Regions from separate parts of the Propionimicrobium sp. PCR01-08-3 genome, predicted to be linked through region 3. Evidence: predicted binding sites of a transcription regulator. Region 3 holds the regulator's gene; each other region holds the start of a gene.

The links. The regulator LexA, encoded in region 3, represses DNA repair genes until DNA is damaged. The targets are predictions, from matches to a motif close to TCGAACANNTGTTCGA.
Region 1: QQ658_RS10715 (DUF222 domain-containing protein) is a predicted target of LexA. The motif match lies at 1,957-1,972, and genes of this name have one in related genera.
Region 2: QQ658_RS00255 (DUF222 domain-containing protein) is a predicted target of LexA. The motif match lies at 1,051-1,066, and genes of this name have one in related genera.

What each region holds. Positions count from the first base shown of each region.
Region 1 is NZ_CP127390.1:2,329,592-2,336,672, forward strand. It holds gene QQ658_RS10715 (DUF222 domain-containing protein) at 24-1,943, opposite strand; gene QQ658_RS10720 (hypothetical protein) at 2,341-2,874, opposite strand; gene QQ658_RS10725 (toxic anion resistance protein) at 2,884-4,158, opposite strand; gene QQ658_RS10730 (PEP/pyruvate-binding domain-containing protein) at 4,307-7,033, shown strand; gene QQ658_RS10735 (LLM class flavin-dependent oxidoreductase) at 7,030-7,081, opposite strand, start outside.
Region 2 is NZ_CP127390.1:49,499-61,817, reverse strand. It holds gene QQ658_RS00260 (mandelate racemase/muconate lactonizing enzyme family protein) at 1-707, shown strand, start outside; gene QQ658_RS00255 (DUF222 domain-containing protein) at 1,119-3,449, shown strand; gene QQ658_RS00250 (ABC transporter substrate-binding protein) at 3,710-4,789, shown strand; gene QQ658_RS00245 (hypothetical protein) at 4,983-5,558, shown strand; gene QQ658_RS00240 (cobaltochelatase subunit CobN) at 5,952-7,136, shown strand; gene QQ658_RS00235 (ABC transporter substrate-binding protein) at 7,522-8,436, shown strand; gene QQ658_RS00230 (hypothetical protein) at 8,469-9,269, opposite strand; gene ppdK (pyruvate, phosphate dikinase) at 9,506-12,151, opposite strand.
Region 3 is NZ_CP127390.1:996,386-1,008,704, forward strand. It holds gene miaA (tRNA (adenosine(37)-N6)-dimethylallyltransferase MiaA) at 1-459, shown strand, start outside; gene dapF (diaminopimelate epimerase) at 472-1,299, shown strand; partial or broken gene QQ658_RS15520 (cysteine--tRNA ligase) at 1,345-1,491, opposite strand; gene hflX (GTPase HflX) at 1,596-3,059, shown strand; gene QQ658_RS04670 (ATP-dependent DNA helicase) at 3,142-5,061, shown strand; gene lexA (transcriptional repressor LexA) at 5,211-5,972, opposite strand; gene QQ658_RS04680 (hypothetical protein) at 6,241-6,600, shown strand; gene QQ658_RS04685 (RDD family protein) at 6,904-8,523, opposite strand; gene QQ658_RS04690 (DUF2752 domain-containing protein) at 8,610-9,023, shown strand; gene nrdR (transcriptional regulator NrdR) at 9,397-9,933, shown strand; gene QQ658_RS04700 (vitamin B12-dependent ribonucleotide reductase) at 10,190-12,319, shown strand, end outside.

The sequences.
Region 1 (7,081 bases), 1.3 Mb from region 3:
GGATGTATCAGCGTCGCACCGAATCATGGCACCTGGATACGCGTGGTGCCTGCTGCGGTGACGGCGTACCGGTAGCCGAGTTTGGTGGTCCAAACGAATAGCCCGGGGCTGGGTTGCTCAAGGCGGAAACCGCCATGCGTCTTGGCGCGATGCGCCTTGCGTGACAGTGGTCCGAGATTCCCGGGATGAGTCTGGCCCTTCTTGCCGGATTCGTAGGCGATTGTGTGGTCCAGGTCGCATCGGCCGGCAGGCAGGATGCCGTACGGATACACGTCGACCGCATTGCGTTGCTCAATGGCGAACCGCATCCGGCCGGGTACCTGGTAGGCATCGGATGGCTGAATCTGCTCCGGATCGATGACGGGCCGGACGATCACTTTCGAGCCCTTCAAGAACTCTGGCAGCTGCTCTGCGAGCAGAGGTCCCCAGCTGTCGACGAGGGCGACACCGGGAGTCAGATCGGTGGCGTTGACGTGCACGACAAGGGTATGCGTGGGCATGGCGGTGCCTTCGGGCGGGCGTGGGCATGCAGGCAGTGAGGAACCGTGTCGGCGCTGCTCTGGTTCCTGGCCGGTTGCCGCCTCTGATAGCTCGCGCGAGTCTGGGCCCCGCCCGTGGACGCGGTCGCCGGTCGCTGCGGCCGGTGTGGAAAGGAACTGTGGCCCGGGTGGCTCCCAGTCGGGTGGTTCTTGGGCGGGTGGTTGCAAGTTGCTCAGCTCATCAAGAAGCGCAAGGTCCCTATGGTTGAGTTTCGCTTTTCCGGCTGACCTGGGCAGACCCGTGCCTTCCTCGTTCCCACTTTGGGCATGGTCGTCCCGGAAGATTGATTCCAATCGTCGTCGCCAGGTAGGAACCCTGCGATCAGGCTCGTTGGCCTCTGCGCTCTGTTGTGCAGATCGATTCATGCCCACCGGTGCTTGGGAAGAATCACATGGTGTCTGGTCGGGCCGCCCGCCAGGGACCGGGATACCGCCGGCCCCTTCAGGAGCCACAGGCGTGTCCGAACGGGAATCAGGGGACCCTGCGCAGCCGGATAGTTTGTCGGATTGCGGAGGCTCCCACTCGGGTGGTGGTTCCTGCTCCGGCTCGTGGTCATGAGCCGCGATAGTGGTACCGGGCAACCGGGGTTGCTGGCAGGGTTGGTCTTGGAAATGGCGACAGAGGATGCCCAGTGCGGTGGCTCGGCGCATGTCGACATCTCGTCCGATTTCAGGATCAGGCTTCGCGGGCAGGGTGTTGGCGATCTTGCGAAGGACGAAATCGAACATCAACCCGTCCTCTGGATTGACGATGCCGTAGATGGAGACGTGGCCGTCATCGATGGGGCTGATCTTGATGAAGCGCTGCAGCCGTTTGGCTTCGGCCCGTCGCCGTGCAGCCTCGACATCGGCGGCGATGATCTGTTCTTCGAGCAGTCTCATGGCCCGCGACATCGTCTGATATTCGAGAACATCGGCCATCTTCTCGTCCACTTGAAGACAGTCCTCCAACGACAAGGCGGCGCAGCGTTCGCACACTTTCTTGGCCCGCCACACCTGCACCCGGCCGGCAATCACTTTCTTAAACATCTGTGGATGCCGATGCCGCAAATCGAGAGCGAAACCGATCTGGGACAAGGCAGCCGGGGCGGTCATCTCCAGCAAGGGCCCGATCTCCAAAGCGAGGAAGTCTCCGACTTTCGGAGTGCCGTCATGGCCGGGCTCGATCAGCCGTTCCATGCCCTCGAACACAGCCCCCGAATCGATCTTCCACAAGTCAGCAGTGTGAAGGATCGCGATGAGTTCGGCGACCTCGAACGCTCGTTTCTGCTGGTGCGCGTAATCCAGGGCTGCCACGGCCTCGGCCTCACCGGCCGGCCGCACCAAAGCACCCGCACCGCAGATCGGCTCAACGTCGACATGAACAGTCACGTCGGTGGCCGAGGCTACGGTAGTGGTCTCCATAGCAAGAGTCTACCCGAACATAGGTGTGAATAACAGTGTCTTGAGCGGATAATTTCGAATATGATCTCGAGTTTTCAAGAGCAGAATCAAACAGCGACGCGCAATTGCGCAATTGATGAGGGACTCAGTTCCCTCAAGCGCTGGCAAGCACCTCGACCTGCACGCCGAGTGCCTCATACGTGGGCCGGGCACGCGCATCGCGGGTAACGAGAACCGCACCATGTGCGCGAGCGGTCAAACCCACCAAGCCGTCATAAGTTGCTCCGCCAGATACTCCATATCGCGCAAGCTCGCACCGCGTCAGCGGAACTCAACCGAGCATCTCCGGGCAGCCGTGTCAGCACTGCATAGGTCTCTGCGAGCGAATGACCGCCCAGGCCAATCTTGGCTGCCGCACCTACAGATCGAGCAGGTTCTTGGACGCCTGAGCTGGCTGATCCATCCGGGCGGGCTTCATCTGGCCGCCGAACTTCGAATCGAGGAAGGCCCCCTGAGCGACCAGGGCGGCCGCGTCCTGCCGGTTGGTGGCGTCATACATCCGTGAGATGGTCAGGCTGAGCAGGTCGAGCTGATCGACCAGCAGCAGGAGCGACGACTTGCCATTGGCGACCGGACGAGTGTCCGCCCAGTCGCGCGGCAGGCCGAGGTACCCGGCCACCGACTCGGGCAGATAATCGGTGGCGGTCGCGACGACCGTGTACGCGTCCTGAGAATCGAGTCCGAGATTGCTGAGCCTTGGCAGAATCGCGCGCACCACGGTGATGATGCGCAGCACCCGGGCGAGCACCGGAGTCGGCGCGTGCCCATCCAGCACCATGCGCTCGGCCTTGGCCAAGGCCTTCTCGATGTCTTCGGCAGTCGGAGCCGGCGACGCCAAGGTTTCGGGGTCGGCAGGTTTCTGGTCGCCCTTCAGCCAGCCAAAGATTCCCATCAACTATTCCTAACCGATGTTGTAGTCGGGCACCGTGAGCGAGTTGGTGATCGCCTGCCGGTCGTCCGATTCACGGGCCCTGTCGAGATAGGCGCGCGACTTGGCGACCTCGGTCTCCAGCGTCCCGATCGTCTGGCTCATGTTGTTGAGCGCCTCGATCTTGAAACTGTCGATCGAATCCATCGTCTCGTAGATATTCGCGAACGCCTTCTGCAGCGATTCGATCGAAATCGTCGAGCTGGCGGCCTGCTGCTGAATGGTCACCGAATTGGATTTCAGCATTTCGCTGGTGCGCTCGATCAGCCCCGAGGTGGTGGTGTTCAATGCGCTGATCTGATCGAGCACCAGCTTCTGGTTGCCGAGTGCTTGCGCGGTGATGACCGCGGTGCGCAGCGCCGAAACCGTCGTGGTGGACGCCCGGTCGACGCCCTTGATCAGTTCGGTGTTGTTCTTGATGATGACGTCGATCGCCAGGTAGCCCTGAATGGAGACCGCCAGCTGGGTGAGCAGATCCTGATGCTTCTGCCGGACGTAGAACAGCACGTCCTTGTTGAGGGCATCCGCCTTTGCCGGGTCGGTGACCTGCAATTCGGCGATCTGTGCGGCCAGTTGGGTGTCGAGTTGCTCAGCCAGATAGATGTACTGGTTGAGCCGGTTCATGGTGTCCCACAGCTGCTGCTTTTCCATATTGAGGCTGACATTGTCTTTGGTCAGCTCATCCTGGCCGGAACGCAGCGCGTGCAGAATCGCGTTCAGATGCTGCTGGCTCGACTGGTACTTACGGAAATAGTCCTGAATCTTGTCGCCGAAGGGAATCACCCCGAGGAACTTCTTCGGCTTGCTGACCTCGGAGGGATCAAGGCCTTCGACAGTCTTGCGCAGCTCGACCAGGGTTGCCGACACCTTGGAGACGTCGCTCAGCCCACCCTTGTTCATCTCGTTGATCGGGGTGTCGAGCAGCCGGTTACTCATCTCGGCGGCCCGGCGGATATCGCCATCGCCCATCGACCGCACCGCGTCGGCCTGTGCGCTGAACTCGGGAGAACTTGCCTGCTCAGCCATGATGGCGGTCATGAACTGATTGACCTTGGCGTCCAAGGCCGGACGCTGCTCCTCGGTGACCGGCGGAGCCATCTGCGGGGCCTGAGTCTCTGCGACGACCGGCATCGGTGCCGGAGCCTCGAGCGTCAACGCATTGGCGGTAGGCGGCGGAGCGAGCGGCTGGGTTGCCGCTGCCTGGTCGGGTGTTGCCTGGCCCTGCGGGGAAGCCGGGGTCTCGCTCATCTGTTTTTCCTCTCCCATGCGGTCGACACCTGAAGTCGAGGTTACCTGGGTCGAGGCCAGGGGCACAGCGATCCTGCGGAACAGTCCGATCGTCGAGCGCCTATGCGCACTGACGAAGGTAAACTCGGCACGTCAAAAGGAGCTCAAGATGACTTGGGTCACACCGCTACATGACGTCACGCGTCACGACATCGCCATCGCCGGCGGCAAGGGCGCCAATCTGGGCGAACTCGTCCGTGCCGGATTCCCGGTTCCCGACGGATTCGTGGTCACCACTACCGCCTACAACACCTTCGTCCGCCGCACCCGCATCGCCGACGAGCTGCGTCCGGGCATCAAGGGTGCCGAGGCCCGTGCCCTGTTCGAACGGACGATACCGGCCGAGCTCGCCTCGGCTATCGCCGAGGCTTATGCAGGGCTCGGCGACGAAGAGGACGACAACGTCGTGGTAGCAGTCCGCTCGTCAGCCACCGCGGAAGACCTGGCCGACGCCTCCTTCGCAGGCCAGCAGGACACCTACCTCGGCATCAGCGGACGCGACCAGGTGGTGGACGCCGTCCGCCGGTGCTGGGCCTCCCTGTGGACCGACCGGGCCATCGCCTACCGCGACAAGGCCGGCATCGACGATGCGGACGTGAGCCTCGCCGTGGTGGTGCAGCGTCTGGTGGACGCCGACGCCGCCGGGGTCATGTTCACCGCCAACCCGGCCAATGGACGCCGCACCGAGACCGTCATCAATGCCGCCTGGGGGCTCGGTGAAGCCGTGGTCTCCGGAGAGGTCACCCCGGACGAACTGGTCGTCGCCGACCATCGCGTCCTTCACCGAACCATCGCAGACAAGGAAAAACACACCATTCGAGACGATGGCGGCACGCATGCGGAACCCTTGCCCGAGCACCGTCGGCGTGCGTCCGTGCTGAACGATGAGCAGGCGCTCGCCCTGGTCGACCTCGGACATAGGGTCGAAGAACTGTTCGGAGCACCTCAAGACATCGAATGGGCGCTCGCCGATGGCACCTTCTGGCTCACCCAGAGCCGTCCTATCACCGCGCTGCCCGAGCCGACCGGGCCGATCCCCACCAGCTGGCCGACAGAGCGCAGCGATGGCATGTATATGCGTGCCTCCATCACCGAGCAGCTGCCTGATCCGCTCTCCCCGCTGTTCGCGGACCTCGCCCGGCCTGCGGTCACCCATTCTCTGAAGAACGTACTGGACCGCTACTTCGGCTCCGATGCTCTGCATGCCGACGACTTCGACTTCCCCACCGTCAACGGCTATGGCTACTACTTTTACAGCACGGCCGGAATGGGCCGAATGATGCGGATGGCACCCGGGGGCATGAGAACGGTATTCGGCGCCACGAACCTGAACGGCGTCACCCTGTGGCGTGATCGCGGCCTACCCGGATACCGGCATGTGGTGGACGAATGGTCCGAACGCGATCCGGGCACTCTTGAGGGCGCCGAATTGCTCCGTGGCGCATCGGAGATCACTGCCGCTGGCGCCGAGTATTACACCTATGTGCAGGCCGTTATTCCGCAGGCGGCGCTGCCCGAGATCGTGTTCACCCGGTTGTACAACGCGCTGGTGCTGGGTCGTCCGAACGTCGACAAGCCGCCGGCGCTGACCTTCTTATTGGGGTACGAGTCGACGCCGATCCGCGCCGAACGCTCGCTGTATCAATTGGCGACCTGGTGCCGCAAGACTCCCGGAGTTGCCGAGGCGGTGCTTGCGGACAGGCCAGTGCCACCCGAGCACGCCGACGAGTTCAAGCGCCGATTGGACGAGCACCTGGCCAATTTCGGTCACCTGACCTACAACCTCGATGTCATGCAGCCGGTCGCCGCCGATGACCCTGCACCGGTGATGGCCGCCCTCAAGAACGCGGTTTCCGGGCATGCGACCAACCCCGATGCCCGATTGGAGCATCTGGCATCTGAGCGACACCGGGCCGAGGCCTGGCTCGACCGCAACGTCGGGCCGGTGCGGCGCAAGATGCTGCATAAATGGCTCGAGAAGGCGCACCGGCTGGGCCCGCTGCGCGAGGATGCGCTCGCCGACATCGGCCTTGGCTGGCCGACCGCTCGCCGGCTGCTGCGCGAACTAGGCAGCAGGCTTGCCGCGGCCTTCGTGATCGACGACGCGGACGATGTCTTCTGGCTGAGGCTGGACGAGGCCGAGCACGCCGCGGATGCGCTTGATCTGGCGCAATCCACACGGCCTGCCGAAACGTCACCGGCCACCGGAAAACCGGATGATGGACAGCCTGACGGCGGCGAGGACACGCAGGCCGAGGCGTCGGCTGCCAAGTCCCGCAAACCTCGTGGCGACGAAACGACTCGTCAAGATGAGAGGGCGTGCTCGGCCACGGAACAGACTCCCGATTCAAAGTGGCAAACCGGGGCACCACTGGCGAGAGAAGTCGAACAACGCAAGCAGACCTGGCGCGGCCAGCGTCTCGCCCCGCCGCCGGGCTGGCTACCGCAATCGGGCTTCTATTACCGGCTGTTCAAGCGATTCATGCCGAGCAACGAGACCGAGCAGACCGGACCGACGTTGAAGGGTCTCGGGGCGAGCTCCGGCCAGGCCACCGGTCCGGCGCGGCTGCTGCTCGGCCCTGAGGACTTCACGAAGATGCGCCCGGGTGATGTGCTGGTCGCTCCCATCACGACGCCCGCCTACACCCCGTTCTTCGCGATGGCGGCAGCCGTGGTGACCGATGTCGGCGGACCGTTGTCGCACAGTTCGATCGTGGCGCGCGAGTACGGCATCCCCGCGGTGCTGGGCACGGGTTCGGCGACCCACCGGATTCACGACGGTGACATCATCACCGTCGACGGCGAGCACGGCATCGTCCGGCTGCAAACCTTCTAGCCGATCGCGTACCCCTCGACGGGCCCCTCGGTCGAAGGAACCCAGCCC
Region 2 (12,319 bases), 950 kb from region 3:
CGCTGCAATCCGAGATGGAACGTTACGCCGCCACCGGGTTCGCGATGCTCAAGATCAAGATAGGCCTGCTGCCGGTGCGCCAGGACGCAGCCCGGATCGCCAGAGTGCGGCAAGCCCTCGGCGACGACTTCCACCTGCTGACCGACGCCAACCATGCGTATAACTCGAGCACTGCCGTGCTGATGGGCCGTCATCTTGAGGACGCGGGCGTCGAGATGTTCGAAGAGCCGGTACCGCCCGAGGACCGCGAAGGATATGCCCGGGTGCGCACCGCGCTGAGCGTCCCGATCGCCGGTGGCGAGGCCGAGTACACCCGCTATGGGTTCCGTGATTTCATTGCCGGGGGCTGCGTCGATATCGTCCAGCCGGACATCTGCGTGTGCGGCGGTATCTCGGAGGCGATGAAGATTCAGGCGCTGGCGTCCGCTCATAATCTGCGCGTGGTGCCGCATGTCTGGGGGTCGGGCATCGCTCTTGCTGCGGGCTTACAGGTCTGCAGCGCCCTGCCGCTGACGCCGTTTGGATACGTGCCGGTGCCGCTGCAGAACGAGCCGGTGATCGAATTCGACAGGACCCGAAATCCGTTGCGCGATGACCTGCTAACTACGCCTTTCACGCTGCATGACGGTCGAGTCGCCGTTCCCGATCGCCCGGGTCTGGGTGTCGATGTCGATCCCGAGGTGCTGAACCGCTACCGCGTCGCCTGAGCCCCCGGCTCTAGACTGAGCCCGTGCCCGGATGGCCCCGATTACGGCGAACTCTCGGTTGACAGCGTGCTCGCCGCAGACGCCTGGGCCGCGAGTTCACAGCAGGTCTCATCGGGTAGCGCCATGTCGGGTAGTACGCACGCGACCATTTGGACGTAACGGCGGTCGCGTCCCCTAGATAAGGCGTGCTCCGATTAATGCGCCACATGCACTAGCGGCACTGGGACCGCTGTCCGGGCGTGTTCGGCAGCATCGACTCACTCGTGTGCCTCCTTGTACGCACAGCGCCCGTTGCAGCATGATGTCAGCTCGGCAATGGGGACGCGTCACCCTGGAAGATTTCTCGAATCTTTTTTCGATTTAGTGGTAGATTCGTCTGTTTTTGTCGGTATGTTCGAGTAGAGTTCTTTTATGGAAGACCACACGACGCGCAAAGCGGACGATGGAGAGAAGGCAACCCCTGCTCCCGGTTCGGTGCTCAGTGCGGTTGGCGTACCGGTCGATTCCGCGGACATGCCAGCCTCTCGGCCAACACATCCTTCCCGGCCGGCCGCGGGCTCTGCTCCCGGCTCGACCGATGGTCAGGTGGCAGAGCCGATTTGTGGCACCGAGGCGCTGGTCAGGCCGTCCGACGCTGCGAATGCTGTGGCTGCCTTGGATTTTGCGCATCAGCAGATCAAAGCATTTGAGGTCGCCGAACTGATCGCTATCCTGCATGCTGCCGATTTGTGGCAGATCGATCAGGAGGCCGTGTTCGAAGGCATGGAACGATTCATGACCCCGGGTCATGACGGCACCCCGAAAATCGGTGAGTTCTTGGCGTTGGAGATCGGCCCCCTGCTCGGCATCCCCGCATCACTGGCGCTCGCTCAGATCGGGTTCGCTCTCGACCTGCGGCATCGGCATCCCCGCATGTTCCAGAAGGTCATCTGTGGCCAGGTGCGGGTCTGGCGGGCCAAGAAAGTCTGCCAACGCTGCGCCTGCCTCCCCCTGAAAGCGTGCCTTGAGGTGGACGAGAAGATGGCCGACATTCTCGCCTATCAGCCGTTGTCGAAAGCGATGAAAGACCTGGAAGAACACGTCATCGCCGCCGACCACGAGCTGGCCCGCAAACGCGCCGAGGCGAAACGGTTGTCCCGATTCATCCACATCTCGCCGATCGACGACGGACACGTCTCCATCTACGGTGTGGTGAATCCCGAAGACGGGTTGATGTTCGACTTCGTCCTGAGAAAGATCGCAGGCACCCTGCCCACCTCCCCGGATCCGTTGATCGGACGCGACCTTGATATCCGCCGCGCGAAAGCCCTGGGTATCCTCTGTCGGCACTTCCAAAACCAGCCCTGCCAACAAGGTGCCCTGCCCGTCACGACGTCAGCTCCGCCCGACACCAGGCCGGTCAGTCAGCGGTCCGCGACGTCGAATGCTGAACACCTGGCAGACTCCTGGTTCTGGGAAGAATCCTCGCGGGCGGGCAGCGGCGACCCGGCTATCGATCTTGGCGACGAGTCGTTCTTCCCGCAACCAGCGGACGAGTCGCCAGCACCTGGATCGTCAAGCCGCTCCGACCTCACCTCCCAGCAACCCATCACCTCCTTCGCTCCAGCATCAGACGCCCCGCGAGCGGGCAGTGGATCAGCCGAAATTCAGCGGCCGGTTCCGGACTGGCGCCACACGTTGGATGCCATCTTCGGCACCGAAGCCGACGAAGTCTCCGACACCGGGATCTCAGGTCGCAGCATGGTGGGGACAGCGGAAACCGGGAGTCAAGTCGGCCACGATTCCCGTAGACCGGCCGACACACCGCCATCAACGCGGACCTCTAGCGGATCCGGCAGCTGCTCCTTCTCACTTCCGGGCCGATCATTCGGGACGAATGAGCCTCGGGTATTCGACGTTGATGAGCCACCACCCGAGGATGCCGAGGACTCCTGTCCGCCGGACGGTCACGGCAGTCTGGACAGGAATGCGGATCTGCCGGTATGCCCGCGCTCTGCCGAGGGCGCCACCATGCCCGTCCACACGCTGGTCGTGCATATCAACGCCGACGACTTGGTGCCGGGCCACACCTCCGGAACGGGCGAGGGCGATCCGGAGCAGTCGGGGCCCTGGAATAGGGCTGGTCATGGCCGCCGCAACGCTGACCCCAGTGCAACCGATTGCGAGTCAGATGATCATCCAGGCCACGGCCCACATCTGCCGCCGCTTGGGGTCGCCCGTGTCGACGGTTGGGGACCCCTGCTCACCAGCCAACTGCCCGAGTTCTTGAAAGACTCGACAGTCATCGTCCGACCCATCATTGATCCGGGCACCATTCAGCCGTCGGACGCCTATCAGACGCCCGATCGGATGCGGTTCGTCATCGAGCAACGCAACCCCGTCGACGTATTCCCCTACGGGACGATCGCCGCCCAGCACTGCGACATGGATCACACCATTCCATTCGTGAACGGGGACAAAGGCCAAACCCATCCCGGCAACCTCGGGCCGCTATCCCGCAAAGCCCACCGGGCGAAAACTCACGGCGACTGCCAGTTAGAGCAGCCCAGCCCCGGCCTCTACATCTGGACCACGAAACTCGGCTACCACTACGCCATCACCGCCGCAGGCACCACCAGAATCCAAATACCCGGCTCCATCGAAAATATGGCGAAAATGCCGTCGATCGCCGCGGCGGAATCCCGACCATCACATCGATCGGAATCAGATACACCAACGGCAGGCCCGAAGTCGAAGGACTGAGGTAACCCTTACCGAATCGTCGTTCATCGGCGGTGTTAGCGTGACGATGTCGTGGTCGATAAGGATCGCGACTGCCCATTGGAATCAGCGAAGTCCGGTGTGGCCAAAGATTCTTTGACCACGAATTCCGGCACTGGCCCGCAACGGTAAAGCCTCTCTCAAAGAGGACAAGTCCGGTCGACTGCAGTGGGTTCAAGCACCGTCCTCGATGGATAAGGGACGGAGCAGATCCGTCTGGCTCCGTTCCGGAAGGAATTGTGTTGAGTCAGAAACGCAGGTTCGGAAAACTCCTTGCCCAATCAGGAATCGCGGCTCTGCTCGCCTTCGGGCTGGCCGCTTGCGGATCAGGTCCCACGGATTCGTCCACCAACGCGGGCGCGCCCGATTCGTCGGCCGCGAACGCCTCCTTTGATGCCAACAGTGTCCGGATCTCGGGCGACAGCTATCCGATGACGATCACCGATTTCGTCGGCAACACCATCACCCTGGAGCAGAAACCCGAGCGGGTGTGCGTCGTCTCCGGCACCCCGTTGAACATCTACTACGACGCGGGCGGCACCGCGGTTTGCGGCCCGAACATCACCGAGAACCTCCGGCTGGTCACCGAGCATGCAGACGAGATGAAGGCGCTGCCCCAGGTCGGCAGCTCGTACGCCATCAATATGGAGCAGTTGTCGGCGCAGAACCCCGATCTGGTCATCACCATGGCGGGCTCCCAAGACACCCAGCTGAAGGCAATGCAGGGCCTCGACATGACGACGCTGTCGGTCAAGGTGCGCTCTTTCGAGGATCTCGTCACCACCTACCAGCTCTTCGGAGCCATCAACGGCACTCAAGATATCGTCGATCAGCGAATATCCGACATCTCGTCCCAGCGCGACGAGGTCATAGCGAAGTGGCCGGGCGACGACATATCGGTGGCAATTCTCTATGTCACGGCCCAGTCCCTGGCCGTGAAACTCGACAATTCGATTGCCGGAGAAATGGCCACCACCCTCGGCGTCACGAATATCGCCTCTGAGCTGGCGCCGGATAATCCGGGTTCGGAGACCACCAATCTCGACATCGAAGCGATAGTCGCGGCCCAGCCCGATTATGTGCTGGTGACCTCCATGATCGAGAACAACGATGAGGCCAAACAGAAACTGGACGAGCAGTTCGCCTCCAACCAGGCCTGGCAGGCAGTCGATGCGGTACGCGACGGCAAGGTGATCTACCTGCCGCAGCAGTACTTCTTGTTCAACGCCGGGCCTTACTATGCGGACGCCCTGGAGTATTTCGCAGCCAGTCTGCGTCCGGATGTCTACGGGCAGCCGGTTGATCCCACGGACGCAAAGTAGATGCTCTGTTCAGTACCTCGAACAGACGTGCATCGAGTGCCGGGGTTCAGCAGAAAAAGAGGGGGCAACAGACGCCCTCTCAAAACCGATCCTGTTCACAACCAAGCCGCGATTGGTCGGCGTCGCAGATCAGCCGATAAGGGTCGGTTGCGGTCATTCACGATGTTCCACAAACAACAAGGAGAAAAGAAGAATGAAGCGCACTATCGCCATTGTCGCTGCGGCAGTACTCGGCCTGGGCATGGCCGGATGCTCGTCCGATAGCACGGAGACCGCCGCCGGCACTCCCGAGACGCCGGCCAGCAGCGCACCCGCTGCCTCCGCAAGCGCGAATGCTCCCGCGGCAGAGCACACCCTGACCAGCCAGGACGGCATGCTGACCGACACCGATAAGGACGCCACCGCCGTCGAGGATTCCGGTTTCGAGATCACCATCGATCAGCAGGCCAAGACCGCCACCTTCCAGTTCATCGATCCGGCCAGCGGCGAGGCCTTCCAAAACTACGGCGAGTTCAACTACGCCGACAACACCTACCTGCGCCATCTGGTCAGCTCGGCGATGGGCAAGACCTACAACTACACCTACGACCTGACCAGCAATGCCTTGGTTTCGGTATTCGATGACGAGGGCAACGACCTCAGCCAGTCGACCAAGGACAATGGACGCTGGGAGAAGGCCGAGACCGAGACCGGCGACCAGGTTCAAGCGATCCAGGACTACTTCCAGACCCGCTACGGCATGAGCATCGAGGACGCCACGCTCGGCTGACCACGCCGTGCAAAAGCCACGCCTTTAAAACGAAGGCGTCAGAAGGCGCAACTGGCTGCATCGTCCTCCGGCGAGCCGTTCACCATGCCACGCGGCCGCGCAGAGTATCGTCAAGCCTGTCGCTTCGAGCGGCGAGCCCGGCTGGTGCAGGCCTAGCCGAGACGGGCAAATGTGATAAAGTATCACATGCCACAGCAAGGAAGCCTGTGCGTACCTGTTGGTATCAGCGAAATCCGGTGTGACTCCGGTGCTGGCCCGCAACGGTAATGCCTCAGGCCTGGTTTCAGGCCCAAGGATGAGCCCGGTCGACTGCAGCAGGTACGCGCCGTTCTCGTTGGACAGGACCGGGGCAGTGACTGCTGTCTCCGCTCCCAAGGAAGGGATTGCGTAGTCGTGGCTACTATCTGCTATTACTCCGCTGCCGGAGATGATCTTGCGCTGCTCGCCGAAGCCGCCGGACGCCTGAGTCATGCGTCCCATACGGTCGTCGGCCGATCGGGAAACCAGCTGAACGATCCCGCCGAGGCGGCCTGGTTCGCCTCGACAGCTGCTCGCGCCAGCGCGATCATCTGGCATGGCGAGACCGCGGACGCCTACGCATGGCAACTCATCGAGCGGACCCTGGACGATCGCCGCGCACAACATCTGCCGCTGCCGTGGGTCCACCTGCAACCGGCTTCCGGCGCTGCCTGCGTCCCGCCCGCCGGCAACCCCTACGCCAGTGGCGTGACCGATGGCAGTTGGGCCCGGTTAGCAGAACTCTTGGCCACCGGAGGTTTGGAGAACCTCATCACCGCGCTCGCCATCATCGTCAACCGCGCCAACGACGGCTGCTGGCCCGTCCCCCTTCCGCTTCCCATGCCCGCCTGGGCTCTCAGCCATCCGGACGCCGGGACTTTCACTTCACTCGCCGGGTACCGCCCTCGCCTGCTTCCGGAGCGTCCGACCGTGGCCGTCGCCTACCCTCGAAGCCACTGGCTCAGCCACAACACCGCCCACATCGATTCGCTCGTCCACGAATTGGAGTATCGGGGCGCCAATGTGCTGCCGTTCTTCTATCCCGGCGAGCCACAAAGCGGCCGAGATCAGCAGAACATTCAGCAGGCTTTCGACCGGCTCTGTTCCGATCACGATCAGCCGGTCGCCGATGCCATGATCAGCGTCAACGATACGGTCGATCCCACCGATGATGACTGGGCAAGCCTGCCGTACCCGCAGATCGGCGTCCCGGTGTTGCGTGCCGTCACCAGCACGATTCCACGCGAGAAGCTGAGCTCGACCTCAGCGGACGGCCCGTTGGCCGACAGCGTTCCGTGGGGTGTATCCGCCTGGCCCGGACGCGACGGCCGGCTGGCCACCCCGGTCATTGCCTGCCAGGAGACGATCGACGCCGACGCGCTGACCGGCGCTCGCGTGCCCCGGCTCGTGCCGATCACCGGCAGCGCCCAGGCTTTGGCGGTCTCCGCGCTGAGTTGGGTGGGTATGTCCCAGTCCGGACGCCGCCTTCGCGCGCTGCACCCGGCGTCCGGCCCGCAAACCGACCATACGTACTCGCGAACCGAGCAGCTGGCCGGATGAAAGCTTTGGCCGGCAGGTCGCTCGCCCAGGGTAGCGACTCCTCCGGTTACCAACCTCTGCGGTGACCTGCCGGCTGAAGGTGCCTTCGCTCAGAAACCTGTAGCGCTGACCCTGATCCATCGGGCTTCAACTCCGCCGGCACGGGCTGGAAGCCACGTCTGGCGGACAGCCGTGTATCGTTCGCGATACGAAATCTTTTCAACCCGTCCGTTCAAACCCGGACTTAGGAAGAGCTACGTTGAAGAACAGGGCCCTTGCTGTCGTCACTCGCGTCATGGGTGTCTTGACAGCACTCACATTGATTACCGGCTGTGGTGCATCTAGTGAGGCACCCGGCCCCTCGGGTGGCATTTCTTCGGCCACTCCTTCATCAAATACGCAGGCTGTGGCCAGCACTTCCGGAACCGGCTTCCCGATGACCGTCACGGATTTCACCGGACACAGCGAGACCTTCGAAGAAGCTCCGCAGCGTATTGCGGTCGTTTCGGGGACTCCGCTCAATATCTTCTACGATGCCGGCGGCACAGCGATCGCCGCGTCCGATCTGACAGAGAACATCCGGCTGGTCGAAGACCGCGCAACTGAGATGCAGCAGCTGCCGCAGCTCGGGCTGCCCCGCGGCATCGACTCCGAAGCGCTCATCGGTCTCAACCCTGACCTGGTCATCACTCAGGCCCGCGCCCAAACCGAACTCACCGCCCAGTTGCAGAAGATGGGCATCCCGACCTTCACCACCGAGGTCAAGAACCTGGACGATCTGGCTGCGGCCTATCAGATCTTCGGAGCTATCTCGGGCACCAGCGACCGGGCGTCCGAACGCATCACCGAGATCACCTCGGGCACTCAGGCCGTCGTCGACAAGTGGCCCGCGGACGACGACACCTCCGCGGTGATCCTTTTCGCGAGCTCGCAAGCGCTCAGCGTCAAGCTCGATAATTCGATCGCCGGCCAGATGCTCACCCAACTGGGTATCGAGAACATCGCCGAGGGCTCGGTGCCCGACAACCCGGGTTCTGAGACCACCACCCTCGACGTCGAGGCCATCGTCGCCGCCCAGCCCGACTACGTGCTGGTGACAAGCATGTTCGACAGCAACGACGAGGCAAAGACCAACATGGACGAGCAGTTCGCGTCAAATGCGGCCTGGCAGGCCGTGGACGCCGTTCGCGAAGGCCGGATCATCTATCTGCCTCAGCAGTACTTCCTGTACAACCCCGGCCCCTACTACGCGGACGCCACCCAGTACCTGGCTGCGAGCCTTCGTCCGGACATCTATGGGACGCCGCAGGAGTTCGCCTGACGGCTCGCCCATGGTGATGCCTGTCAGCATCTTTAGGGAAGGAAATGACCGGACGCCGCGAGCAATACGGCATCAACGAGCAGCAATGCGGCAACGATGACGATCAGCGTCGTGCCGGCGACCCAGAGCGGACGACGAGACTGCGATATCCAGTTCGTGAGTAAGGCGCTCGCCTTGCTGGTGGCCCCGCAACCGGACGCCACGCACAATAACACCAGCGGCGACATGGCGATCAGATACCAGAGAGTCAGTCCTATCACCTGCCACGACACCGGCCGGGAACCTGCCGCCAGCACGGCCCCTGTATAGCCGGGGTCGGCGAACGCCGCTACCGCGATTCCGGCGGAGATGACGATCAGCAGCCACCAATGCGGCGTCCGGATTGTTGGTCCAACTGCAGAACCTGCCTCGGCCGATGGCCCAGGGCTCCCATGCTTCAAATCGCCAAGGTCACCACAGCCCGGCGACGGAGGTCGCGTCACCCAGGCATCGCGGGGATGAAGACGCTGGCCGACACTGTGATGGCTGGAGGCCCCGGTCCGCATCCGCACAACCGCCCATGTCGTCAATGCAACCGCGCATACGATCTCGGCCACGATCCAGGCCCATCGGGGCACCAGTTGCAGCCAGTGCGGTAGCTCGGCGATGACTGGCACGAGGGCGGTGCCCGCGGTGACACCCAGCACGACGATCAGCACCCAGTTCAGTACGGTGAAAACGACCGTATGAACAAACCGTGCTCCGCCGGCGATGAAGCTGAGCATGATGATCGCGCCCAGCGGATCGAAGCCGACCAGACCCAACCCGGCCATCTCCGACAAGTACACGAACACAAGACCATTCTCATCCGTGCCGCACGTTGCAGCGAGAACCAACTATCGAAGAGATAGATCTGACCGCAGAACCCAAGCAGGGACCGTAGGGATTGGCGGCCCCTACCTCAACGACCTCACCGCCATCGATCCAGTGACCTCCAATAAGAACGTGAAGGAAGAGGCCCCGGACCGTGATGGGACCGGGGCCTCTTCGCCTATTCAGACAAGCTAAATCGACAGCAGTGATCAGCGCATCACTTCTGGTCCATGGCAGCCTTGGCGGCCGCGAAGCGGGCGATCGGCACCCGGAACGGCGAGCAGGACACGTAGTTCAGCCCGACGGTCTGCAGGAACTCGATCGAATCCGGATCGCCACCGTGCTCGCCACACACCCCGCACTTCAGCTTCGGGTTGTGGCTGCGGCCCTTGTCGACACCCATGCGCACCAGCTGGCCGACACCGTCGGCGTCGATGGTCTGGAACGGGTTGCGCGGCAGCACTCCGTCGGCAACATAGGCACCGAGGAAACCGTTCTCGGCGTCGTCACGACTGATGCCCAAGGTGGTCTGGGTCAGGTCGTTGGTGCCGAAGCTGAAGAAGTCGGCATGCTCGGCGATCTTGTCGGCGATCAGGGCGGCACGCGGCAGCTCGATCATGGTGCCGATGGTGTAGTCGAGCTGCTTGCCGGCTGCCTCCAACTCGGCCTTCACGGTGCGGTCGACAATGTCGCGCTGGGTGACGATCTCGGTCTCCAGCCCGACCAGCGGGATCATGATCTCGACACCGACGGTCTCGCCCTCGCGCTCCAGCACCGCAAGAGCCGCACGGATGATGGCGCGAGTCTGCATCTCGGGGATCTCCGGGTACAGCATCGCCAACCGGCAGCCACGGGTGCCGAGCATCGGGTTCTGCTCGTGCAGCTTCTTGACCTGGGCGAGAGTCTGACGCTCACGCGCCAGTTCGTCCGCGTTGCCGCCGGTGAGCTCGAGCTCTTGCACCTTGAGCGCCTGGTCGAGGTAGTTCGGCAGGAACTCGTGCAGCGGCGGGTCGAGCAGCCGGACGGTGACCGGCAGTCCCTTCATCGCGGTGAAGATGCCCTCGAAGTCGGCCTGCTGCATCGGCAGGATCTTCTCCAGCGCGGTGGCCCGCTGTTCGGGGGTCTCGGCGAGGATCATCTCGCGCACGGCCGGCAGCCGGTCGGAGGCCATGAACATGTGTTCGGTGCGGCACAGCCCGATGCCCTCGGCGCCCAGCTCGCGGGCCTTCGAGGCGTCCTCGAAGTTGTCGGCGTTGGCGCGCACGCCCATCGTCCGCACCTCGTCGGCCCAGGTGACCACACGCTGGAAGTCCTCGTTGATCTGCGGCGGGATGAGCTTGAGAGCTTCGCCGAAGACCTCACCGGTCGAACCGTTCAGGGTGACCACGTCGCCCTCGTTGAAGGTCTGGCCCTCGATCGTCAGCGTCTTGTTCTCGAGATCGATCTTGATGGTGGTGGCGCCGGCGACACAGGGCTTGCCGAAGCCACGCGCCACAACCGCCGCGTGGCTGGTCATGCCGCCATGGGCGGTCAGCACGCCCTGGGCCTGCAGCACGCCGTGGATGTCGTCCGGAGTGGTCTCGAAACGAACCAGGACGACGGCCTCGCCCTTCTCGCCCTTCGCGGCGGCGGTGTCGGCGTCGAAGACCAGGCCACCGACGGCAGCACCCGGAGATGCCGGGAGGCCCTTGGTGATCGGCTTGGCGGTGTTCGACGGGTCGATGGCCGGGTGCAGCAGCTGGTCGAGCTGTGCGGGTTCGATACGGCTCAACGCCTCGTTCTTGTCGATGACCCCTTCGTCCACCAGATCGGACGCGATCTTCAGCGCGGCGGCAGCGGTGCGCTTGCCGTTGCGGGTCTGCAGCATGAACAGCTTGCCGTTCTCGATGGTGAACTCGAGATCCTGCATGTCCTTGTAGTGGCCCTCGAGCCGGGACATCGTGTCGAGCAGTTCATGGTAGGCCTCGGGGAGAACGTCTTCCATTTCCGAGAGGTGACGCGGGGTGCGGATACCGGCGACGACATCCTCGCCCTGAGCGTTGGTCAGGAACTCGCCGTAGACGCCCTGCTCGCCGGTCGATGGGTTGCGGGTGAAGCAGACGCCGGTTGCCGAGGTGTCGCCACGGTTGCCGAAGACCATCTGCATGACGTTGACCGCGGTACCCAGCTCGCGCGAGATGTTGTTCGCCTTGCGGTAGACCTCGGCGCGCGGGTTGCCCCAGCTGCGGAACACGGCGTCCACTGCACGGTGCAGTTGCTCGACCGGATCGGAGGTCCAGTCGCCGCCCAATGCCTCGTTGGAGATCTGTTTGAACTCGGCGACCAGTTCCTTCAGATCGTCGGAGGTGAGGTCGGTGTCCTGTTCGACGCCCTTGGCGGCCTTCTTGGCGGTCAGCGCGTCCTCATAGAGATGCGAGGAAACGCCCTCGACGACCTCGCCGTACATCTGGATGAAGCGGCGGTAGCAGTCCCAGGCGAAACGCTCATTGTTGGCTTCGGCGGCGACGGCCTCGACGGTGTCGTCGCTGATGCCGAGGTTGAGGATGGTGTCCATCATGCCGGGCATCGACACGACGGCACCCGAGCGAACCGACACCAGCAGCGGCTTGTCCTTGCCGCCCAGTGTGCGTCCGGTGCGTTCCTCGAAGCGGCGCAGACCTTCGGTGATCTGATCGCGCAGACCATCGGGCCAGTGGCCGTCGTTGTGCATGGTCTCGACACATGCGGTCGTCGTGACGGTGAACCCGTCGGGGACCGGAACACCAAGCCGCATCATTTCCGCGACGCCGGCGCCCTTACCACCGAGGATGGGCTTCATCGACGCGTCGCCCTCGGAAATGTCGTAGATGTACTTTTCAGTCACTGCTGAGTTCTCCTTTGACTAGCAAACTCGTGCGGGACGGGGGTCCATGACACGCGATCGGTGCACCATCTGTGGTGAACGCACCCCTCTATTGTGCATGGTCGATGCGACAACCGGAAACCGGGTCCTATATTTTTCGAGCGCCCTAACCGGCCCGGACAAGGCGGA
Region 3 (12,319 bases):
CTGCCCGGCAACGGACGCCGTATCGTGCGTGCCCTGGAGGTAATCGAACTCACCGGAGACTTCCGGCCGCGTCTGCCCGAGCCGAGCTACGCGCTGGATGATGTGCGCCAGTTCGGGCTCCGGATCGAACGATCCGAGATGGACGCGCGCATCGCCGCGAGGGTCGACCAGATGTGGGCGGCCGGCCTGGTCGACGAGGTGAGGCGACTGGTGGCCCAGGGGCTGCGCAGCGGGGTCACGGCGTCCAGGGGACTGGGGTATCAGCAGGTGCTGGACTATCTCGACGGTGAGATCACCGAGGACCAGGCCCGCGAACAGACCATCGCCGGCACCAAGAGATTTGCGCGCAAGCAACTCGGCTGGTTCACCCGCGATCCAAGAATCAGCTGGCTTGACGCCCTGGGGTCAGGGCTCGCTGAGACGATCGTGGATGAACTCGGTTTTGCCGCCGGGCGGTGACACACTGTGTTAATGCAGACGTTGAGTTTCGCCAAGGGTCATGCAACACGCAATGACTTCGTGATTCTCGTCGATCGCGAGAACATGATGCCGGTCGACGACCGGACAGTGCGTTGGTTGTGCGACCGCCGAGGCGGCATCGGAGCCGACGGCGTGCTACGTGCGGTGCGCGCCGAGCACATCCCCGAATGGCAGGGCGATCCCGGCTTGTGGTTCATGGATTACCGCAACGCCGACGGTTCGGTCGCAGAAATGTGCGGCAACGGGCTACGGCTATTCGTCCGGTATCTGCTCGATGAGGGCCTGCTGGGTACCGATGCCATTCGGATCGCGACCAGAGCCGGCCTCAGGGAGGCTTGGCCCTACCCGGACAGGCGGATCAAGGTCAGCATGGGGACCGCCACCATCTCTGCCGAGCAGACCTGGATCGAGTCGGCAGACAGGCGTTACCGGGCCGACATCGTGCAGGTCGGCAATCCGCACGCCGTCGTACACCTGGACGATCGGGCCGAGCTGGGCGCCCTGGATCTCCTGACCGCACCCACGTTCGACCCGGCGGTTTACCCAAGCGGGGTAAACATCGAATTCATCGTGCCCGCCGCCGATGACCAGGTCGCGATGAGAGTATTTGAACGCGGCGTGGGCGAGACCCAGTCGTGCGGCACCGGCGTGATTGCCTCGGCGGTGAGCCATCTGCGCAACCAGGGAAAGCCGGCCGGAGTGGTGACGGTCACCGTGCCGGGCGGGCCTCTGCGTGCCGAGATCAGCCCGGAGCAGGCCTATCTCAGCGGGCCGGCGGTCGTCGTCGCTCAGGGCCGGGTCATTCTGCCCGATTTCTGAGCGCCATGCCGGCCGGGTTTCCGGGACGCGGGGCATGGTGAGGATTGCCAACTCGTTCTTGTGATGCGGGAAGCGCAGATCAACACCGCCGCCATGAATGTCGAATTTACTGCCGAGATACGTGAGACTGCGCATCCGGAACCAGGGCCGGCCTTCCTCGATGCTGCCGGGCCGATGCCCCCATCTCGCAGTCGACGCTCAACGGCACGAAACGGACGGCTGGCAAGGTCGTTCGCACGAGCGTCCGACTTTCTGCCGCGGGCTAGACTGGCTGAACGATGACTGAAGAACCGATGATGTTCGACGACAAGCTGGATGATCAACTCACCGAGTGGGACGAGCCGGAACTCAATGACGACTACTCGGACGACGACATTTCCGAGGGGGAACTTGATCGCGCCCAGCGACACTCGTTGCGGCGCATAGCCGGGCTGTCCACCGAACTCGAAGACGTCAGCGAGGTCGAATACCGTAGGCTGCGCCTGGAGAGAGTGGTGCTGGTCAGCGTGTGGACGAGCGGCACCCAGCAAGATGCCGACAATGCGATGTTCGAGTTGAAGGCCCTGGCCGAGACCGCCGGTTCCGAGGTCTTGGACGGCCTGGTGCAGCGGCGGCCGCGACCCGACCCCGCAACCTATGTCGGACGCGGAAAAGTCGAAGAAGTCCGCGAAGCCGTCCAGGCAACCGGCGCGGATACGGTGATCTGCGACGGTGAACTGAGCCCGGCTCAGTTGCGTACCCTGGAGGACCGTATCGGAGTGAAGGTCGTCGACCGCACCGCTCTGATCCTCGACATCTTCGCTCAGCACGCCAAGAGCGTGGAGGGCAAAGCCCAAGTGGAGCTGGCCCAGCTGAACTACCTCAAGCAACGGTTGCGCGGGTGGGGCGGCAATTTGAGCAGGCAGGTCGGCGGCCGTGCCTCGGGCGGTGCCGGAATCGGTGGACGCGGACCTGGCGAGACCAAGATCGAAACCGACCGGCGCCGGATCGGCCACCGCATCTCAATTTTGCGGCACAACCTGAAGGACATGGAGAGCACCCGGGCGATCAAAAGGGCCGACCGGCAGCGGCATCGCGTGCCGTCGGTGGCGATCGTCGGCTACACCAATGCGGGCAAATCCTCCCTGCTGAACCGGCTGACCAACGCCGGCGTGCTGGTCGAAAATGCTTTGTTCGCCACGTTGGATCCGACGACCCGGCGCACCACCACCTCCGATGGCCGGGTCTTTACGCTGACCGATACCGTCGGCTTCGTCCGGCATCTGCCCACCGACCTGGTGGAAGCCTTTCGTTCGACCCTCGAAGAGACGGTCGACGCCGACCTGCTGGTACATGTCGTGGACGGATCGGATCCGGACCCGGTCGGCCAGGTGGACGCCGTGCACAAGGTGCTGGGCGAGATAGGCGCTGCCGAGCGTCCCGAGCTGCTGGTCATCAACAAGATCGACCGGGCCGACCCCGACACGGTCGCAGTACTGAAAAACCGCTATCCGGGGGCTGTCGCCGTGTCCGCCAGGACAGGTGAGGGCGTGGACGCCCTGCGGACGGCCGTCGAGGACCGGTTGCCGATTCCGCAGACCAAGGTGACCGCGCTGGTGCCCTGGGATCGCGGAGACCTGGTCGATCGCGTCCACCGCGAGGCGGAGCTGGATCATCTCGAGCACCAGGCCGGCGGCACGTTGCTGACCGCCCGTGTCTATCCGGATCTGGCGGCCCAGCTGGAACCGTTTGAGCGAACCGGCGAGCCCACCGGTGAGTGACGATCTGGAGGAGAAATCACTGGCGGCGCTCGAAGCCGCCGTTCATGCTCTCGGTGGGGCCACCAGGCAGGGCCAGCAGGAGATGACCTCTCAGGTCGCGCATGCGTTGGGCGACGAGGTGCACCTGTTGGCGCAGGCAGGCACCGGCACCGGCAAGTCGCTCAGCTACCTCATTCCGTCGATGATCTGGGCGGTGCAGTCCAAGAAGACTGCGCTGGTGGCTACCGCGACGTTGGCGTTGCAGGCTCAGCTGGCTCACAAGGACATCCCGGTGGCGGCGCGCGCCGTGGCGTCCGTACTGGGACGCGAGCCCCGCACCCAGATCGTCAAGGGACGCTCGAATTACGTCTGTCTGTTGAAGATCCGCGACCAGCTGGGTGGGGAACAGGATTCCCTGCTCGGCGGTGCCGAACTCGTCGGCGCCATCAACGAAGCCGGAACCGATGCCACCTCGGCACTCGGCGCCGAGGTGGTGGCACTGCGCGAATGGGCGGATGACCAGGCGAAGTCCGGCGGCCTCGCCGATCGCGACGATGCGCCCAGCCATTCGCCCAGGTCGTGGGCTCAGGTCTCGGTGCCGGTGCGCGAATGCTTGGGTGCGAATGCGTGCCCGTATGGGGCCGAGTGCTTCGTCGAAGAGTCCCGCGCGAGGGCGCGGCAGGCCGACCTGGTGATCACCAACCATGCGTTGCTGGCGATCAACGCGATGCATGGTGGGACGGCGCTTCCGGAGTTCGGGCCGGTGATCGTTGACGAGGCCCATGAGCTGGTGAGCCGCGTGACCGGTGCGGCGAGCAGCGAGCTGTCGGGGCAGCTCATCGAGCGAACCGCCAAACGCGCCGGCAGCTGGCTGGACGATGATTTGGCGACCGAACTGCTCGAGGTCGCCGACACCTTTACGCAGGCCTTGGCCGAGGTCGAGCCCGGGCGCATCACCGACCCTGATTCGCCGGCCATCCAGGCGTCCGCTGTGGTGCGAGAGGTCAGCCGCCGGGCGGTGTCCGGCTTGGCGCCCACTTCGGGCGATGCAGCAGAGCCCGAACAGCAGCAGGCGGCGTCCGCGATGAAAGAGGTCTTCGAGATAGCCGAACGCATCGCGAAGCTGGACGAGTACGACGTGGTCTACCTGAGTGCGCATGAACGTTTCGGACGCCAGCTCAACGTGGCTCCGCTGTCGGTGGCCGGGCTGATGCGCGAGAAGGTGCTGGAAGACCATTCGACCGTGCTCACGTCGGCGACCTTGACCCTCGGAGGAGCGTTCGAGTCGACGGCCGGCAGCGTGGGATTACGGCGCGCCGATCGTATCGAACTCACCGACGAGGCCGGCGATGCAGGCAATTGGCGGGCCATCGATGTCGGTTCTCCGTTCGAATACCGCAAGCAGGGGATCTTGTATATCGCCTCGAGTCTGCCGAACCCCGGACGCGATGGCATCGGCTCGGCCGCGCTGACCGAGCTCGCCGAATTGATCTGGGCCGCGGACGGGCGGACTCTGGGCCTGTTCGCCTCTCAACGCTCCGCCGAAGCGGCCGCCGATCATCTGCGAGACGCCCTTCCGGCGTTGAAAGTGATGTGCCAGGGCCAGGCGAATCTCAGCGAACTCACCCGCACCTTTATCACCGACGAGCATTCGGTGCTGGTGGGCACCATGTCGTTGTGGCAAGGCATCGATGTGCCCGGAGATGCCTGCCGGCTGGTGGTGATCGACAAGATCCCGTTCCCGCGTCCGGATGATCCGTTGATGCAGGCCAGGCAGCAGGCGGTGACCAAGGCCGGCGGGAACGGCTTCATGCAGGTGGCGGCAAGCCACGCGGCGCTATTGCTCGCTCAAGGTGCCGGACGCTTGATCCGCTCGTCCACTGACAGGGGAGTGGTGGCTGTGCTTGATCCCAGGCTCGCCAAGGCACGCTATGGCAGTTTCTTGAAGGCATCGCTGCCGCCGTTTTGGACGACCACCGATTCCGAGGTGGCGGTGCAGGCATTACAGCGATTGAACCGCTGATACCTCTGCTCGACAGACCACTGCCGTTGGCGTCGATAGCCGCCGGGCTCACCCGCCCGGCCGACAACACGAATTTTCGAATAGGCTCTCGGGCGCCGGTCCTGGTATGGGCCGGCAACCTGTGAACCCGACAGGTACGGCTGCGAGGCTCAGATCCGCCGCAACACCGCCACGACCTTGCCCAGCACGGTGGCATTATTGCCGTCGATCGGATCGTAGGCCGGATTATGCGGCATCAGCCAGATCTGCTTCGGGGTGCGCCGGAAGGTCTTCACCGTGGCTTCGCCGTCGAGCAGCGCGGCGACGATGTCGCCATTGTCTGCCGTCGGCTGCTGGCGGACGATCACAAGGTCGCCGTCACAGATCGCCGCGTTGATCATCGAATCACCACGCACCCTCAAAGAGAAGAGCGTGCCTTGTCCGACCAGATCGCGGGGCAGCGGCAACACATCTTCGACGTGCTCCTCGGCGAGGATCGGCGCTCCGGCCGCGATGGCGCCGACCAGCGGCACCGCAACCGCCGTGGTGGAGTGCTCGGTGACCTCCAGGGTCTCGTTCTCGTCGGGGTCTTCGGTGGCCGGGGCGGTCACTTCGAGAGCGCGCGGACGATTGGGGTCGCGCTTGAGGTAGCCCTTTGATTCGAGCACCTTCAGCTGGTGGGAAACGCTGGAGGAGCTGGTCAGCCCGACTGCCTCCCCGATCTCGCGAATGCTCGGCGGATAGCTGCGGGCCTCCACGGTCTCCTGAATGAATGCCAAGATGTGACGCTGTCTGGGAGTCAGCCCCAGACTGTCTTCGGAACGGTCTCGCAGATTGTTGACATCGTCGATTCCCAGGTCGCGGGCGATGTCGGCCTTCGACGGCCGGCCGGCACGGCGAGGGACGGCGGGTGTACGCCTCACTGTGATCATGAGACAACGTTAAGACATCAATGAGCCGGATTCAAACATTTGTTCGAGCGTGTCGGAAAATGTCAGAGCGTCCTGTTTGGATAGTCGCCAAGAGGTTTCGCGGGGTGGATGCGGTTGCTGGGTCGCTGTTCGCTCGCGACAACTGAGGCGACGAATAGATCGTCATTCGAACTCTTGAACGATGAGAGCCGGGCTGTTAGGCTCGGAGTCGAACAAGCATTCGATCCTATTGGTTACGGCGGATGGCCGGACGAATGGAGAGTGAAAGATGAGCGTTCTGATAGATGGTCAAGCCAGCGCCGGTTTTGCCGCGGGTTCACCAACCCGACCGAGGCGCCTGAAGCTGGTGGCCGATGGCGACCGTCCATGCGCACAGATGCGCTATGTGCCGTCCCGTGAGTCTGGCCCGAGGCAGCCGGCCCGGCCTTTGGCCGGTGCCCCGTATTCGATTACGCCGGTTTCCCGCACGCTCGTGCGCGAAGCCGAGCAGCGACAGCCGGCGTCCGGGCGAGCCGGTCTGACTCTAAGCGATCGTGGCCTGGCAGCGGTGATGATCGGGTTTGCCTTGGCGGTCGTGCTCGGTGCGTGGATGATTGTTTCCCAGTACCTGGCCTTGGGCCTGGTCTGAGGGCCGAGGGTTTTACGTCATCGTGCAGTTTGTGTTCGACGAGGTGGGTCGAGCATGGCGAAGGCGAATTCCGGCGGCCGAGCCTGACGGCCAATCGGCGAATGGGTCGTAAGTGGGTTCTCGGCCGATGCGGGAGGAGAATTCGCCCGCCGGGGCTTTGACCCTTGTCGGGTTCGATGTGCGGCGCGGGAACCGATGGATGGCGCGTGGTCAGGTGACACGAATAATCGGAGGGGTGGATTCAGCTGAATCCACCCCTCCGATTGGTCTATGCGGCGTGTAGGTCCTGGACCTGTGACCGGATCAGTAACCGTACGGCTGCTGGGGCTGACCGTAGTGGCCCGGCTGCGGTGCGGTCATCGATTCGTCGACGACGACGGTGCTGATCATCTTGTCGGCGAGAGTCTGACGCTTGGCGTCCCACAGCGGGAAGAGCCAACCGACGTAGCAGATGAGGGAGTCGACGAAGTGCGCGAGGAAGCGTAGCAGCGACATGCCGGGACCGATCGGCTGGCCCGTGGTGGCCGAGACCAGCCGGGTCTTGGCGATCTTGCGTCCCCAGGTGACGCCCGTCTTGCCGCCGACATAGCCGATGTTGTAACCGAGCCAGCCAAAGACCAGCACATAGTAAATGATGGTGCCGACCGCCGACATATCGCCGTAGGAATCGGTAAAGAACGAGGCGATGATGCTGATGACGATGCCGGGCAGCACGTAATCGATCAGCGCGCCAAGGGCTCGCTTGCCCCACGACGCCAGCGGCGCAGCGCCGCCTACCGGCCCATAGAGACTGCCGCCGTAGGTCGGCTGCCCGTAGCCGCCGGCCTGCTGCGCGTACGGATCTGTGGGCTGGCCATAGCCGCCTTGCTGGCCGTAGGGATCGCTCGGCTGGGCATAGGAATCCGTGGGCTGGCCATAGTTGCCGGAGGCCCCTCCATAGGGGTCGGACGACGGCTGTTGGGACTGCCCGTATCCGGATTGCTGGCCATAGGGGTCGGACGACGGCTGCTGAGATTGTCCGTACCCGGGCTGCTGGCCGTACGGGTTCGACGATGACGATGCGTCCTGCCCATATCCGGCCTGTCCGCCGTACGGGTCAGACGATGAGGAGTTCGATTGCTGACCGTAGGGGTCAGATGATGAGGAGTTCGCGTCCTGCCCGTATCCGGGTTGCTGACCGGAGGATGAATCTTGGCCATAGAACGACTGCTGACCGTAGTCGCCGGCAGAATTGCCCGAGCCTGACGAGTTCGGATCACCGTACGGTGGCTGAGCCGATGATTCGCTGGACTGCCCGTAGCCCGCAGGCTCGCCGTAGTTCGACGACTGTCCATAGTTCGAGGGCTGTCCCTGGCCGTCCGCGTCAGACTGACCGTAATGTGAACCCGACTGCCCGTATCCCGATCCGGACTGGCCGTAACTCGAGTCGGACTGACCATAGGAGGATTGCTGTCCATATCCTGAGTCGCCGGATTGTCCGTAGAACGAGGACTGATTCTGCTCGGCAGGCCCGGATGGCTGGCCGTAGGGCGATTGACCGAAGCCGGAATTGTCCTGCTGCCTGTAGGCCGGGGCGGATGAGTTGTCGCTTGATGGCCCGTAGGACGACGGCGCGTCCGAGGACGAATCGGACGCCGGCTGCCCGTAACCGCCGCCGGTCTGATAGGGCTGCTGCCCGTAGCCCGGCTGATCTTCAGGGGCAGACGAGGCGGAGGTCGTGTTTTCACCGCCGGGAGTCGAGGATTCGCCTGACGGCTGCTCGGCAGCGGGGGGCTCGTAGGCAGGAGCGCCATAGACGGGCTGCTCGCCTTGAGGTTGTTGTGGGTCGGCCGGAGTTTGCGGGGTGGCCTGGCCGTTTGCGTCGCCATTTGCGGCATCTTGGCCAGGGTCATCGGTGGGGCGACCCCAGTACTCGTTGCTCACAGCTGCCTCCAATCGGATTGCGTAACGTCCATGATCCTATGCGTCCCAAGGGTTTAGCGTGCGTCTCCTGGTCGGATAATGGGCACATGCCAACTGCCGTCGCCGCGCCACGTGCCTTTTCGCCGGGCCGCGCCCTGAGCGCGCTGCTCGGGTTTTCCGGGGTGGGATTGCTGATCGCCGTAGCGCATGTGTTCTTCGATATCGGCCTGCCCTGTCCGCTGTTGACGTGGACCGGTATTCAGTGCCCATTGTGCGGAGCGACCCGTGCCGCCGGGGCTTTGCTCACCGCGGATGTGCGTGCGGCTTGGGGTTATAACGCGATGATTGTGATTGCGGTGCCAGTGCTCGCGCTCGCTGCTCTGGCATGGACGATCGAGCTTTTGGGAGGCCCGAGCTTGCGGCCGCCTGGTCGTTTTCGGCCGGTCACCCAGAACAAGGTCTATGTGCTTGTCGGCTTCATTGCGGTGGTGTTCATGATCGTCCGCAACGTCATGAGTTGACCTTCACGGCGACTGTTCGCCGCAAGCTAAACACGGGCCGGCTGGGACGCCTTGCGGGCGGCGAGATGACTGAAATCCAAGGTGACTGGCCGCTCGATGCAGCGTCATTTGTGGCCGTTGACGCCGGCCTGATCGGTGAGCTTTGCAGCGTGACACGGGGTGGATCGGGAGGTCCGAGGGCCCGGTGAAGTGCCGGGCTATCAGCCGGATCTGCGCGGCCGGCGGCGACGCGCCGGTGACTTGATCCAGTGGCTGATCGGTGTACTGTGTCCATATCTAGTAGTTACCCGAGCGTGATTTGCCCACAAGTTGTGGTTGTCCGGTAACGAGAGATCTATAGAGCTAGACGCTACCGAGATGTTGAGGAGTCGACGTGCACTGCCCATATTGTCGCAATTGCGACTCTCGGGTGCTTGATTCCCGGGTTTCCGAGGACGGCACCAGCATCAGGCGCCGTCGTCAGTGCCAGGCGTGCGGAAGACGGTTCACCACCATCGAGCAGACCCAGTTGGTCGTGGTCAAGAAATCGGGAGTAGTCGAACCGTTCAATCGTGAGAAAGTGATCTCGGGTGTCCGCAAGGCCTGCACCGGTCGTCCGGTCACCGAGGAGCAGCTGGCGAAACTCGGTCAGCGAGTCGAGGAGGCCATTCGGGCGTCCGGTCAGGCGGAAGTCCCGACCGAAGACGTGGGCGTCGCCATTCTCGGTCCGCTCAGCGAACTGGATGCGGTCGCCTACCTGAGATTCGCCTCGGTCTACAAGCACTACAACAGTGTCGAGGATTTCGTCACCGAGATCGACAAGATGCGTGAGGTGAGTGAAGCCGACCAGCAGGGCGCGACATCAGCAGATCCCGAGACGGATGCCGCCGGGCAGACCACAGAAAAATGTCAGACCGTCGGGGCACACTGAACTTCGTCAGCACAGGCCCGTTCGCGGTGGCACCGCCCGGGCAGAACCTCAACGGCAAAGTCCAGCAGCAGCGAACCACCGGCAAGACCCGACAACAACTGAGTTCACCGGCAGATGACCTCACATGAATACAAATTTCATAGATCCCGGCGCCCACCGGCACCGGAACCTCCGCTCCGGATCCTGGGTACCTGGTTCCCGAGAGCCCGGACCAAAAAGCTTCAACAAGAACAACCACCAGTAACAGGAGACAGCTGTGACCGACACTCTCTATGACGACACGCGTGAGGCCGCGCACGCACGTGGTTTGACGATCGAGCGGGTCTTCACCACCGAGGGCGTGCATCCCTATGACGAGGTCACCTGGGAGAAGCGCGATGTCGTGCAGACCAACTGGAAGACCGGCGAGGTGGTCTTCGAACAGCGCGATGTCGAGTTTCCCACCTCGTGGAGCCTGAACGCCTCCACGATCGTCACCACCAAGTACTTCCGCGGTGCCCTGGGCACCCCGAAGCGTGAGGCCAGCCTCAAGACCTTGATCGATCGGGTGGTGAACAAGTATCGGATGACCGGGTGGGAGAACGGCTATTTCGCCACCGAACGCGACGCCCAGATCTTCGGCGAAGAACTGACCTGGCTGCTGCTGAACCAGTACTTCAGCTTCAACTCCCCGGTCTGGTTCAATGTCGGCACCGACGCGCCCCAGCAGGTCAGCGCCTGTTTCATCCTCTCGGTCGACGACTCGATGGAGTCGATCCTGAACTGGTACCGCGAAGAAGGCATGATCTTCAAAGGCGGGTCGGGCGCCGGCCTGAACCTGTCGCGGATCCGTTCGTCCAAAGAACTGCTGCGCTCCTCGGGAGGCACCGCGTCCGGCCCGGTCAGCTTCATGCGAGGCGCCGACGCTTCGGCGGGGACCATCAAGTCGGGCGGCGCGACCCGCCGGGCGGCGAAGATGGTCGTCCTCGACGTCGATCACCCCGATATCGAGGAATTCGTCGAGACCAAGGCCCGTGAGGAGAACAAGATCCGCGCGCTGCGTGACGCCGGATTCGACATGGATCTGGGCGGCAAAGACATCACCTCGGTGCAATACCAGAACGCCAATAACTCGGTGCGGGTCAGCGACGAATTCATGCAGGCCGTCACCGACGGAACCAAGTTCGGTCTGCGCGGCCGGATGACCGGCGAGGTCCTGGAAGAAGTGGACGCGCGAGAACTGTTCGGCAAGATCGCCCAGGCTGCCTGGGAATGCGCCGATCCCGGCCTGCAGTACGACGACACCATCAACGATTGGCACACCAACCCGGAGTCCGGGCGCATCACCGCGTCCAACCCGTGCTCGGAGTACATGAGCCTCGACAACTCGTCGTGCAACCTGGCGAGCCTCAACCTGATGAAGTTCCTGCGCGGCGACGACACCTTCGATATCGAGAAGTTCATCAAGGCCGTCGAGCTGATCATCACCGCGATGGACATCTCGATCGTCTTCGCCGACTTCCCGACCGAAGCCATCACCAAGACCACCCGCGACTACCGTCAGCTGGGCATCGGCTACGCCAATCTCGGCGCGCTGCTGATGGCCCTCGGCAAAGGATACGACTCCGAGGGCGGACGCTCACTTGCCGCGGCGATCACCTCGCTGATGACCGCGGCCGCCTACCGGCGCAGCGCCGAACTGGCCGGCGTGGTCGGCACGTATGCCGGATATGCGCGCAATGCGGACGCTCACAAGCGTGTGATGCGCAAGCACCGCAGCGCGAACGATGACCTGCGTACCTTGCACGAGATCGACGCGGGTCTGCGCAGTGCTGCGGGCCGGCAGTGGGATCAGGTTGTCGAACTGGGGGAGCGCAACGGCTTCCGCAATGCCCAGGCGTCCCTGTTGGCGCCCACCGGGACCATCGGCTTCATGATGGACTGCGACACCACCGGCATCGAGCCGGACTTCTCGCTGGTCAAGTTCAAGAAGCTGGTCGGCGGATCCTCGATGCAGATCGTGAACAACACGGTGCCGAAGGCGCTGCGCAATCTCGGCTACGGCGATGAGCAGATCGAAGCGATCGTCGCCTTCATCAGCGAGCACGGCAATGTGGTGGACGCCCCGGGGCTCAAGCCCGAGCACTACGAGGTCTTCGACACCGCCATGGGCGTGCGGGCCATCAAGCCGATGGGGCACGTGCGCATGATGGCAGCGGTGCAGCCTTTCTTGTCCGGGGCGATCAGCAAGACCGTGAACCTGCCCGAGTCGGCAACCGTCGAGGACATCGCCGATGTCTACATGGAAGGCTGGCGGCTCGGTCTGAAGGCAATCGCGGTCTACCGCGACAACTGCAAGGTCGGTCAGCCGCTCAGCGATCAGAAACTGGCGGACTCCAACAAGACC